DNA from 4 places in the Anabaena sp. CCY 9402-a genome. Region 2 is predicted to be linked to each of the others. Evidence: predicted binding sites of a transcription regulator. Region 2 holds the regulator's gene; each other region holds the start of a gene.
What was found. Region 2 encodes NtcA, which controls nitrogen genes in cyanobacteria. Its sites were predicted from a motif close to TNTGTANNNNNNNNTACANA; they were not measured.
Positions count from the first base shown of each region.

Region 1: a site for NtcA is predicted at 1,862-1,881, ahead of ACM0OR_RS18245 (S-adenosyl-l-methionine hydroxide adenosyltransferase family protein). Genes of this name have one in related genera too.
Region 3: a site for NtcA is predicted at 1,194-1,213, ahead of ACM0OR_RS07830 (Glu/Leu/Phe/Val family dehydrogenase). Genes of this name have one in related genera too.
Region 4: a site for NtcA is predicted at 1,491-1,510, ahead of glnA (type I glutamate--ammonia ligase). Genes of this name have one in related genera too.

Region 1 is NZ_CAWUDL010000050.1:1,204-4,388, forward strand. Features, by position in the region: partial or broken gene ACM0OR_RS18230 (DNA-binding response regulator) at 17-88, shown strand; gene ACM0OR_RS18235 (DUF3370 domain-containing protein) at 123-1,484, shown strand; gene ACM0OR_RS18240 (hypothetical protein) at 1,647-1,802, opposite strand; gene ACM0OR_RS18245 (S-adenosyl-l-methionine hydroxide adenosyltransferase family protein) at 1,917-2,741, shown strand; gene ACM0OR_RS18250 (DUF2301 domain-containing membrane protein) at 2,831-3,185, shown strand, end outside.
Region 2 is NZ_CAWUDL010000066.1:10,747-13,931, forward strand. Features, by position in the region: gene ACM0OR_RS21185 (DUF3084 domain-containing protein) at 1-1,397, opposite strand, end outside; gene ntcA (global nitrogen regulator NtcA) at 1,570-2,241, opposite strand; gene fabI (enoyl-ACP reductase FabI) at 2,762-3,185, shown strand, end outside.
Region 3 is NZ_CAWUDL010000015.1:79,025-82,209, reverse strand. Features, by position in the region: gene ACM0OR_RS07835 (carotenoid oxygenase family protein) at 1-1,112, shown strand, start outside; gene ACM0OR_RS07830 (Glu/Leu/Phe/Val family dehydrogenase) at 1,297-2,586, shown strand; gene ACM0OR_RS07825 (ABC transporter ATP-binding protein) at 2,658-3,185, opposite strand, start outside.
Region 4 is NZ_CAWUDL010000082.1:3,965-7,149, reverse strand. Features, by position in the region: gene ACM0OR_RS23420 (Z1 domain-containing protein) at 1-40, opposite strand, end outside; gene ACM0OR_RS23415 (hypothetical protein) at 49-513, opposite strand; gene apcB (allophycocyanin subunit beta) at 765-1,274, opposite strand; gene glnA (type I glutamate--ammonia ligase) at 1,635-3,050, shown strand; gene ACM0OR_RS23400 (glycosyltransferase family 8 protein) at 3,126-3,185, opposite strand, start outside.

The sequences.
Region 1 (3,185 bases), on a different contig from region 2:
CACAACTTCACTCAGTATAGTCAAACCGTTTGTGATGGCAGAATTGCTGGTACGGTTGCGCGCCCTTCAGAGGCGATCGCAATTCCAATAATTTGATATGTGGAGGTGAATATTTTCAAGCTATGTTGGATTTATTACTAAGCTTACTCGTCGCTCAATCTACTCCTGCTGCACCACCATCGGAAGAAGTGGTACAACCGCAACAAGTGCGCCCGTTACCAGGACAATTGGATGCAGTACCAACATTTAATAGCAATAGCCCCGAATTGGTTTTAAAAGAGGGGATTTTACTTTCTACCTTTCCCGCAGAGGGAAAAAAAGTACCATCAGCCCATTTGAATTTTCCCTTTCGCGGTAGATTTGATGTGTTTGCTCACCACGTCGCCAAAGCTGATCCGCCGGAGGATTTACGCTCATTATATTTAGGGATAATTTTACATAACCCCACGGCTGAAGCAGTAACAGTCAATGTGTTGCAAGGAGCAAGTTATTTAAGTCAACCGGATGCACCGTTTATTCAGTTACCGGCGTTTAGTCCAAATTTATTGGGTAATGTGTTCGCTGGGCCAGGCGATCGCGTTATGCTAGATGTCCTCAGAGGACGGCGACAAGATATTTTCCCTGACCAAATTGTGATTTCACCAGGGGAAAGTCGAATGCTACTCAATCAGCCGATTCCCGTGAAAGGACTCACACCACCCCTGAATGGTCGCTCAACTTTGGCACGACTGCGGAGTAATGGTACAGTCTATGCAGCTAGTTTGGCTATGTTTGCTCAGACTAATGCTGATGGTAGTGAACGTGCGCCGACCGTGGAAGAGTGGCAAAACTTATTAAATAATAGTGATGTATCTAGTCCCAGGGATAAAGTACCCACACCCTTAGAAGAAACTGGTAAGCCACGTATTTATGGCCGGGTGGCTGGGGTAGCGCGTGGGGCGCAATGGCGAGCCTTTATTGTTGATAGTCTCAAAGCCAAGTATTTAACTATTCCCCAACCAGGACAAGCATTTTCTTATGGTCTTAGTACCCTGCATGGTGGGACTTTAGGAACAGAGCAAATTCAAAGTGCGCCGCTTTTGGTACGTTACCCTGACACCGCTTATCGCGCACATGGGAATTACGGTCTTCAATATAGTTTGAAGTTACCCTTGTATAACAATACTCCTAGTTCTCAGACTGTTACTGTATCAATACAAACCCCACTTAAAGAAGACCGACTTACACAACCCGGACTACGCTTTTTTACTACTCCAGCCCGTCAAGTCTTTTTTAGGGGAAGTGTGCGGATACGACATAGAGACGATAATGGCCAGCCTAAGACTAATTTTATCCATTTAGTGCAGAGGAGAGGGCAACCAGGGGAAGCATTAGCTGTATTAAACATGAAAACAGGCGATCGCCGATTAGTAGAAGTAGATTTTCTCTATCCCCCAGATGCGACACCACCGCAGGTGTTAACAGTCTCTACCCAGGCTAAATAAGACTAGGGGATATTTTCACTGTCCGTTTGCTCATTTTGCCATTTTGAGAGGTAATTATCTCAAAATAAGCCAACGGACAGATGCCAGTCCCTAATAATAAAAAACCCGCCTAGGCGGGATTACACACAACAACACTTATTAACAATGAAAAGAAAACTAGACTTAGCTAAAATGTCTCATTTCTGCTTCTAGTTGCCGAATTAGCCTTTGATCACCATGAGCTTTAGCTACTTCTAAGCGATGCTCGATGTTTCTTTGAATATTTTGTTTGTGTAGTTCTTTGGCAGCACTCACTGCTCTGAGTCTATTTTGGCTCATAGTAGTTAAACCCTTTAATTTTCTTCTCTATATTTGTTATCCCTAACATAGCATAAAATTTAGTAGCCGTTGTTACAGAAACTTTCAACTTAATATACATTAACTTAAATTATGATGTTGGAACATCATGTAAATCATGCACTTGTGACCCTATTAAGCGATTTTGGCGATCGCGATGTTTATGTGGCTGTAATGAAAGGGGTAATTGCCCAAGTCAACCCTAAATTGCAGGTGGTGGACTTGATGCACCAAGTTCCAGCCCAAGATATTGCTGTTGCTAGATTTTGTTTGATGAATGCTTATCCCTATTTCCCGCAGGGGACAGTACATCTAGGCGTTGTAGATCCGGGGGTGGGTAGTCAAAGAAAGGCGATCGCCGTAAAATTTGCTGGTGGTTTTTTGGTAGGGCCAGATAATGGCATATTTAGTGGTGTATTAGCTCAAAATCCTGCAATTACATCTGTTGAACTCACTAATTCTCAATATTGGAGAACTTCCCAGCCTAGCAAGACTTTTCACGGTAGAGATATTTTTGCACCTGTAGCTGCTCATCTTGCCAGTGGTGTCTCAATACAACAGCTAGGACAAGAAATTGATCCACGATCCTTAGTAAAACTTAATGTTAAGCAGTGTAATCAAACAAAAACTGGTGTCGCGGGTTGCATTCAATATATAGATCACTTTGGTAACTTAGTGAGTAATATTCCAGAGAGTTATGTGCAAGCTAAAAAATGGTGTGTACAAATCTCAGGTGTAATGATTCCAGGGTGTGAAACTTACAGTGATGTTCCGTTTGGAGATGCTATTGCTTTAGTTGGGAGTCATGGCTGGGTAGAAATTGCCGTTAATGGTGGTAATGCACATTTACAGATGCACATCAATTTTTATGATCAATTAGAAGTATTATTTTTGCATAAAAATCAGAATGCTTTGGCATAGTTATCTATAGTCGAAAATAGTACAATTGGCCTATCAGCTAATTACCTGAGCTGTTTACTGAAAAATTGCAATTCTACTGTGATATTTATATGACTACATCAACAGTATCTACACCAGAAGTTTATCAAGGTCAGTTTGGGGAGTTTACAATTACTCAGAGCGATCGCACAGGTGTAATTATCTATCGCGCTGGGTTAATGGTAGCGGCATTGAGTTTTGCGATCGGCAGTGCTTTAGTATTATTCAACAACAATCCCATTGTTATCCAGGCTGTTACTCCTTTATATACTTGTTTCTGCCTGGCTCTTGGTGTGAGTTTATTAACAATACATATTTACATGGCATCGTTGCACAGACTATTGCAAGCTTTTTGGTTGATTGGTAGCATTTCCGCATTTGTAATAGGGCATTATGACAGTGAACCTTTTGCTATCACCGTCTACA
Region 2 (3,185 bases):
GTGTCTTCTGCTGCTACTGCTTTAATTTCTATGGGTTGCCCGAATTGTCTCAATAGAGCAACAAAGCGAATAAACGTACCATCAATTTGTACACCTTCGACAATACCCGAATTTCTAGCACGAAATTGAGATGCTGAAATTAATAAATCTAATCTTTGCCTTAATTGGTATGAGGTCATAGTTTTAGCATCGGCGGTAGTTGTCGCCAATACCTCACCTTCAGAAAATACTAAGACATTTCTAGCTGTATCGGCGAAAAATTCTATCTGCTGTTCCCCCCTCACATAATTGCCAGCTGAGAAAATTCTCACTACGTATTCTCGACCATCGTTAATTTGTTTGATCAGCTGCTCAACTCTATCTGGAGTTACACGCAGCAGTTGTGTATTAGCAGCAGTTCCAGGTTCAGCTAATTCGATGCTAGCATTGCGATTGGCTTCTTGCAGTAGTTGCACAATTACTTGTTGGGCAGTAGTCGTTTGGTTAACACGCACTACAGCCGCCGCAATAACTTGACCCCGAACTAAAGCCAATTTACCCAAGCGTAAGTCACGATATGACTGGTAATATTTTTCCAGTCTCGCCACTTCCTGTTCTAGATAATCCTGTTGTCTTTCCAATTCTTTGAGTAGAGATTCCCGTTTGGCAATTACCTGTTCTCTTTGGGTAATTTCTAAATTGCGATTTTGGATGAGTTTATCTAGTTGGGCAATTTTTTGATCGCGTTGTTCTATCGCTTGTTGACGGTTAGCCAGTTCGCGATCGCGTTGTTCTATAGCTTGTTGACGGTTACTCAGTTCCCGATCGCGTTGTTCTATGGCTTGTTGACGGTTAGCTATTTCGCGATCGCGTTGGGCAATTGCTTTTTGGGCTTCAATATACAGCCGTCTCCGTTCTGTCTCTAGTTTGGTAACAGCTATCTGTAGTGCTTTCCTTTGATTGTAAACACTTTGGAGTTCAGCTATAGCTTTTTGATACTGGTTTTGGGTGCGCTGGAGTTTAGTTTGGGTTTGAGCTAAATCTTGCTGCGCTGTAAATTTTTCTTTTTTGGTGGTTTCTAATTCCTGATTGGCTTGGTTGCGTTCAGCCTCTACCTGACTTTTTTGATCTTCAGCAACTTTGAGTTGTTCTCGTTTTTGTCGGAGGTCTTTTTGAATATCTTCTAACTCAAATACCCCTTTCCGTAAGCCTTCATCAGCCAAAAACAGAATAGCTAGGGTTGTGGCGGCTGTCAGTACACCACTAAAAATCGTTACCACTACAGCTGTGTTTTTGGGGCGAAGCTTAAAGAGAGAGAGGCGTGCTTTGCCAACTCTTGTGCCGATGCGATCGCCAACAGTGGCAATTACGCCTCCCAAAATTAAAATTGCTGCGATGAGGATGTAGCCGGTTGTCATCTTCAGCTACCGAAATGTTTCCAGATACAGCCTACTACTTTCAGTCATTGTCTGGGGAGGATGGGGGGGTCGGCAATAGCTGAAATTACTCAAGATTTTAGATTTAATGCCAACTATTGAGTGTTATCTAAAGAAATATAACACGCTCCACCGCCCCTGACCCCAATGGATTTTATGTGAACTGTCTGCTGAGAGTCACAGGTTTATGCACAGTAATCTTCTTTTTGTGAATCGAAATCATCTTTTTCTCACGCAGATCCCCTAATAATCTGGTAACTGTCACGCGCGTCGAACCAATTGCTTCTGCGATCGCTTGATGAGATAACTTCAAATCAATTGTGATCCCATCTGCACAAGGAATGCCAAAATCACGACAGAGAATCAGTAAAAAACTAATCAACCTCGAACCCATGTCTCGGTGCGCTAAGGTTTCAATCATCATCTCTGTTTGCAAAATCCGCGAAGATAAACCCCGCAGCATCAACATTGATAATTCAGGATTTTCCTTGAGTGCTTGCTCTACTTGTTCAATTGGTGCAGACAGCAATTCTACTGGGGTAAATGCCACCGCATGGTAAAACCGATCAGATTTATTGCCTGTCAATAAAGACAGAACGCCAAAAACGCTATTTTCCCGCAATAGTGCAACTGTAATTTCTTCTCCTGCCTCATACACCCTGGAAAGCTTGACTGCGCCTTTCAAAAGAAAATAAACTCGTTCGGCAGGATCGCCAGGAAAAAAGATCGTTTTATTTCGTTCAAACGTTTCGACAACTGGTGGAAAAGCTCCAGTTGCCATCTGGCGAAAAACATTTGCTAGGGCCTTATCTTGTGTCACGATCATCTCCCTTCCCCTACCCAATGCCGGAATAACAAAAAAGTGAAAACTAATTACCTAAGAATACACCTGAAAAATCAATAAAGCACCGTTAACCTTGCTGTACTTTACTATACTTAAACCTATAACTTCATAGTTATTTGTTTATAATGATACCTAATTTCTGCTATTTTTAGCTAGCAGTTCTTGATAGATACTTCTGCTTGCTATAACCATCAGGTTTTTTCTCTAAAAACTTAAGTAATCTTGAGAATTTCTTAAGGAATAATATGTATTTTAAATCAAAAAAACACATTTACTAATTATTATTTTTGCCCATCATGTATAAAACAAATACAAACGTGCCTCAGATTCTAGTATGCTCATGAAGGCAGGAGTCAGGAGGCAGGGTGCAGGAGGCAAGAGGTAAAAGGTAAAAGAAAACAATACCTAATCCGCAGTTCCTTATCCCCAGTCACTAGTCCCCAGCCACCAGTCACCAGTCCCTAGCCTCTATTTTCATAAATCGCTTACATCAAGGGTTTCTATGCTGAATCTGAATGGAAAAAACGCTCTGGTAACGGGTATTGCCAATAACCGCTCTATTGCTTGGGGGATTGCCCAACAACTACACGCGGCAGGAGCGAATCTCGGCATTACCTATCTACCAGATGAAAGGGGCAAAATGGAGAAGAAAGTTGCTGAACTAGTAGAACCTCTCAACCCCAGTTTATTTGTTCCCTGTAATGTCCAAAACGACGAACAGATTCAATCTACCTTTGAGACAATCCGCGACAAGTGGGGACGACTAGATATTCTGATTCATTGTTTGGCCTTTGCTAACAAAGATGATTTAACTGGAGATTTTAGCCAAACTTCTCGTTCTGGCTTTGCTACAGCTTTAGACATTAGTACCTATTCACTTGTGCAGTTAAGTGGTGCAGCCAAACCATTAATGACAGAGGGGGGAA
Region 3 (3,185 bases), on a different contig from region 2:
TTATCTATTGGGGTGATAAACTTTTGGCGTTGTGGGAAGCTTGTGAACCCCATCTTATTGATGCTTACACCCTAGAAACTTTAGGCAAAGAATACTTTAATGGAATTTTGTCAGAGGGCGAAGCTTTTAGCGCACATCCTCGCATTGATCCTAATTGTATTCAAGATAATGACGCACCTTGTTTAGTAAATTTTTCTATTAAACCAGGGCTATCTACTACAATTACAATTTTTGAATTAGACCCAACAGGTAAAGTTCTCAGGAAGCAAGCTCATAGTGTTCCGGGATTTTGTTTCATTCACGATTTTGTCATTACTCCTGAACACTGTATCTTCTTTCAGAACCCTGTCGTTTTTAATCCCATACCTTTCGCTTTGGGTCTACGCGCAGCTGGGGAATGTATCAAATTCCAGCCAAATCAACCGACGCGAATTATAGTTATTCCTCGCTTTCCAAAAGGGGAAAATACAGGGGTAAAAATTCTGGAAACACAAGCAGGTTTTGTGTTTCACCACGTTAATGCTTTTGCTCTAGGGCATGAAATTTATGTTGACTCCATTTGCTATGATGCTTTACCAGAAGTAGAACCAGAAAGCGATTTTCGTCAAGTTGATTTTGATGCGGGTTCTCCTGGTCAACTCTGGCGTTTTCGTCTTAATCTTCAAGATGAAACAGTAGAACGCAATTTAATTGAGAGTCGTTGTTGTGAATTTCCCACCATACATCCTGACCATGTAGGACGCACTTACAAATATATTTATATAGGTGCAGGTCATGCAGAAACTGGTAATGCACCATTGCAAGCATTACTAAAAATTGATTTAGAATCTGGAGAAAGACAACTTTGGAGTGCCGCGCCGCGTGGGTTTATGGGTGAGCCGATTTTTGTACCGCGTCCAGATGCTCAAACAGAAGATAATGGCTGGTTGCTAGCTTTAGTTTATGATGCTGCTCATCATCGCTCAGATGTGGTGATTTTAGATGCTCGTGATTTAGCAAAAGGTGCGATCGCCTTTGGCGGGGCGAAGCCCATCGCTCGACTTCATCTCAAACATCATATCCCCTATGGTCTACACGGCAACTTTACCTCAAAAATTTTTGCCCCAAATTGATCCTCTAAGTGTTTATAAGCATAGATTAAAGTCAATAATTATTTTTGGCTAGGATCTATGGTTTTCTAAAATTAAAATAAAATTGTAACAATAACTACAAAATCCTCATGTTTCTCGAAAACGCGGGATAAGCTAGGCATATATGTATCCGGTTCGCCAAAAACCGCGATTAGGAGAAAATCTTATGGTGTCAACCCCTATCATTCCTTTAGAAGCTGCTACTCCAGCACATATTTGCCCATTTGATCAAGCTTGTAGTTATTTAGAAGCAGCAGGGAAAGAATTAAGGTTAGATCAAGGTATCCTGGAAATTCTCAGTCACCCACGCAAGGTAGTGACAGTTTCCATTCCCGTAAAGCTAGACAATGGTGATATTCGGGTACTAGCAGGACATCGAGTACAACATTCTGATGTTTTAGGCCCCTATAAAGGCGGAACTCGATACCATCCGGCTGTTACACTGCGGGAAGTATCGGCTTTAGCGATGCTGATGACTTGGAAATGTGCGCTGTTGGGTATACCTTATGGTGGTGCAAAAGGAGGTATTGCGATCGACCCACAAAATTATAGTGTGGGCGAATTAGAGCGAATTACTCGCCGCTATACTAGCGAATTAATTAAAGATATTGGCCCCTCAGTAGACATACCCGCGCCAGATATGGGAACTTCCGCCCGTGAAATGGCTTGGATGATGGATACATATTCAGTGAATGTGGGTCATTCTGTACCTGGAGTTGTCACTGGTAAGCCTCTATCTATCGGCGGTTCACTGGGACGAGAAATGGCCACCGGACGCGGTGTGATGATTATCGTCCGGGAAGCATTAGCAGATATGGGCAAATCTCTAGAGGGAATGCGAGTAGTTATCCAAGGTTTTGGGAATGTGGGAGGCGCAGCAGCTGAATTACTCTACCAAGCCGGAGCAAAAATCATTGCTGTTTCCACCGCTACAGGCGGGGTTTATTCATCTCATGGTCTTGATATTCCCGCATTAAAAGCTTATGCTGCCGAAAATCGTAAAAGTGTAGTAGGTTTCCCACAAGCATCAGCTATTAGCAATGCAGAGTTACTGACTTTACGCTGTGATGTGTTAATTCCCGCCGCCTTAGAAAACCAAATTACAGCAGAAAATGTCCATCAAGTGAGAGCGCAAATCATCGCAGAAGCAGCTAACGGGCCAATAACACTGGAAGCAAACCAAGTTCTAGAGGCGCAGGGTGTAACTGTCCTACCAGATATCCTAGCCAATGCTGGTGGTGTAGTAGTAAGTTACTTAGAATGGGTGCAAGGTCTTTCATACCTCTTTTGGGATGAAGTACGTGTCAACCGCGAAATGGAACACTTGATGGTGCAAGCATATCATCATGTAATCCAAGAGTCCAAAGTGCGGCAAGTTCCCCTCCGGTTAGCAGCTTATACTCTGGGAGTCGGTAGAGTTGCTCAAGCCTTAAATGACAGGGGTCTATATCCTTAACATCCAACTTTTTTTGACAAAGTAGAGACGTAGGATTGCTGCGTCTCTACAAGGTTTGTGGATAACCTCTACTATTCCTTTATTCCCTGGGGAAAAACCTTCACAGCATCACCTAGGATGGATATCTGCACTCGTGTACCTACGGGTAATGCCATATCTGTTGTTGTCCGCACATGAATTTCTTTACCAGAAGGAGTTTGCAAACAATATTGGTACTCTCGCCCTAAAAACCTGCGAGTGCGGATAACTACAGGGGCATCGGTGGCTGGTGTTAAAATCAAGTCTTCTTGGCGGATCATAATTTCGCCTGAATTGTTGATGTGATTAGCTGGTAACTCAAAACAACCAACTTCTGTTTCCCAGACATTACCTTGGCGATGGGCAGAGAGGAAATTAGCCTGGGTGACAAATTCCGCGACAAACCTTGAGGCTGGATGAGTGTAAATTTCTTCTGGTGTGCCTATTTGTTCTAAATGCCCTTGTCGCATCACGCCGACTATATCAGAAATGGCTAATGCTTCTTCTTGATCGTGGGTAACGAAAATGGCTGAAGTACCTGCTGCTTTGAGAATGTCTCGGACTTCTTCCCGCAACTGTAA
Region 4 (3,185 bases), on a different contig from region 2:
CAATACAAGAACCATGTATTGTGATAGAAGTATTTGTCATAATTTACCTTAAGCTGATAACACTACATCTGGCCAATTATTTTGGGGTATTGTACGTTCTAAAGGTACTCTTCCTGTACCTTTAACATAGTAACTACCTCTTGATTCTCTTTTTATGGAAACACGCTGATTTGCTAAACCCTCGCTAGGATCAATAATTGACGATAATTGTTCTTCTGATAAACAACAAATGCCATCCCGATGACAAATCAATGCTATAAAAAGTTTGATATTAGGATAGATTTGATGAAAACTTGCTAGTGCTATTTCTTCCTGGTGACTGAAACTAAATGACCAAGAAGAAGTGGGTTTTCTCGATATTTTAAATAGAATAGCAGACTCTTTATTTGTGCTTTTTATAAGATACAAAGATGAATGGATAGAAGATAAATAGCTTATAGATATATAGGAAGTTTCTTTGAGGAGTCGAATAAAAGCTGCACCATGCAAAAATTCTAAATCATTGATACTCATGGAACTATGGTCTAAAACTATATATCTTGTTACAGATTATACCATGAAAGTTATGTATTGTTATATTGAAAAAAGATAAAGCGATACCTTCGGTAAGCTCCGCTAACGCCGCATCCATTAAACTTTCTAATCGCCTTCATACCAATCATGATAAATTTATGTAACAAAAAAAGCGATCGCCTTTTCACACAGCCAAGAGGCGATCGCTTGATTAAACTATGTAAACAGACATCTTGACAGTTATTAACTGCTTACACATCCTGTTCGCTTAACTCACGAGTGATGTGGTCAAATGGCTCATCCACAAAAGCAGTGCTGCTAACACCCGCAGCTGCTACTTGTTCTTTCACCAAATCCTTAAGAATTTGCACACCGCGAACTGTCGGAGCAATAGGTACACTCAGCGAATTGTAGGTTTCCCGTAGACCTTGCAACACACGCTCATCTAAAACGTTGGTATTACCAGCAACCAGCGCGTATGTAGCGTAGCGCAGGTAGTAGTCCATATCTCGCAAACAAGCTGCATAACGACGAGTTGTATAAGCGTTACCACCAGGACGAATTAACTCTGGTAGTTCTTCAAACAACTTAGCACCAGCTTGCTTCACAAGTGCCGCCGCATTCGAGTTAATTGCAGCCGCAGCTTGTACGCGAGCTGTGCCACTCTCAAAATAAGATTTCAAGCTGTCGATCGCGTTCCGGTCAAAATAACGACCAGTTACGTCATAATTCTTAATTAAGGTTGTTACTGCGTCACGCATTCCTTCTTCTCCCAATCGTTGCTATCGTGGTTTGATATTTATTTGGCCGCACTTACGCACCAGTAAATTTTTGTGCTATCTAGATATAGATTTGGCACAAAAACCATCTATCTATTATTTAAGGATTCTATGTCAAAGTTGACCCCTCTGAGATGAACTTTCCCCCTTTTGTGCAGATGTCGAAAGAAAGGTTAATATTACCTGTAATCCAGATGATCTGTAACAACTACTACAAAACTCTCTAATGTAGAGAATCTACGATATTTCAGGTGTGTCACAACTTTGTTCCGCTCAGTAGGGTTAGGATGCTTTGGCAGATTCTGGTTTGACGTTAAGAAATTGGCAGAGAAGGAGTAACGAATGACAACCCCACAAGAAGTCTTGAAAATGATTCAAGACGAAAACATCCAGATGATTGATTTGAAATTCGTCGATACACTCGGCACTTGGCAGCATTTGACGATGTTCCAAGACCAGATTGACGAAACTTCATTCTCTGATGGTGTACCCTTCGACGGTTCCAGCATTCGGGGTTGGAAAGGCATCGAAGAATCAGACATGACAATGGTGCTAGATCCTAACACCGCTTGGATCGACCCATTCATGGCAGAGCCAACATTAAGTATTATTTGTAGCATCAAAGAACCTCGTACTGGCGAATGGTATAACCGTTGCCCACGGGTTATTGCTCAAAAAGCAGTAGACTACTTAGTTTCTAGTGGTCTTGGTGACACCGCTTTCTTTGGACCTGAAGCTGAATTCTTCATCTTTGATGATGTCCGCTATGACCAAACTGCCAACGAGGGATACTACCACGTAGATTCAATAGAAGGCCGTTGGAATTTCGGTAGAAAAGAAAGCCCCAACCTCGGTTACAAAACCCGCTTCAAAGAAGGTTACTTCCCAGTTGCGCCAACAGATACTTTCCAAGATATGCGGACAGAAATGCTGTTGACGATGGCAAAACTAGGTGTGCCTATTGAAAAGCATCACCACGAAGTAGCGACCGGCGGTCAGTGTGAATTGGGCTTCCGCTTTGGTAAATTAATCGAAGCGGCTGACTGGTTAATGATCTACAAATACGTGATCAAAAACGTAGCTAACAAATACGGCAGAACCGTTACCTTCATGCCCAAACCTGTGTTTGGTGATAACGGTTCTGGGATGCACACGCACCAGTCGATTTGGAAAGATGGTAAACCTCTGTTTGCCGGCGACAAGTATGCTGGTTTGAGTGACATGGCACTGTACTACATTGGTGGTATTCTCAAACACGCACCAGCATTGTTGGCAATCACCAACCCTTCCACCAACTCCTACAAACGTCTAGTACCTGGTTATGAAGCACCTGTAAACTTGGCTTACTCCCAAGGTAATCGTTCTGCTTCTGTGCGTATTCCTCTCTCTGGTACTAACCCCAAAGCCAAGCGTTTAGAGTTCCGTTGTCCAGACGCTACCTCTAACCCTTACTTGGCATTTGCAGCCATGCTGTGCGCTGGTATCGATGGGATCAAGAACAAAATCCATCCCGGTGAACCTTTAGACAAAAATATCTATGAACTCTCTCCAGAAGAACTGGCGAAAGTTCCTTCTACACCCGGTTCTTTAGAATTGGCATTGGAAGCACTGGAAAATGACCACGCTTTCTTAACAGAATCAGGCGTATTCACTGAAGACTTTATCCAAAACTGGATTGATTACAAGCTAGCTAACGAAGTTAAGCAGTTACAATTGCGTCCTCATCCTTATGAGTTCTATCTTTATTACGACGCTTAATTAATACCTGTTTGCAATTATATCCAAACGTGTAAATTTTGCCACCCTATAGGGTGGCTTTTTTGCGCAACAAAGCTAGGATTTGATAACTCCTCGGAGCAAAAATTTAATTTTTTGTTTTAGTGAAATGTACTT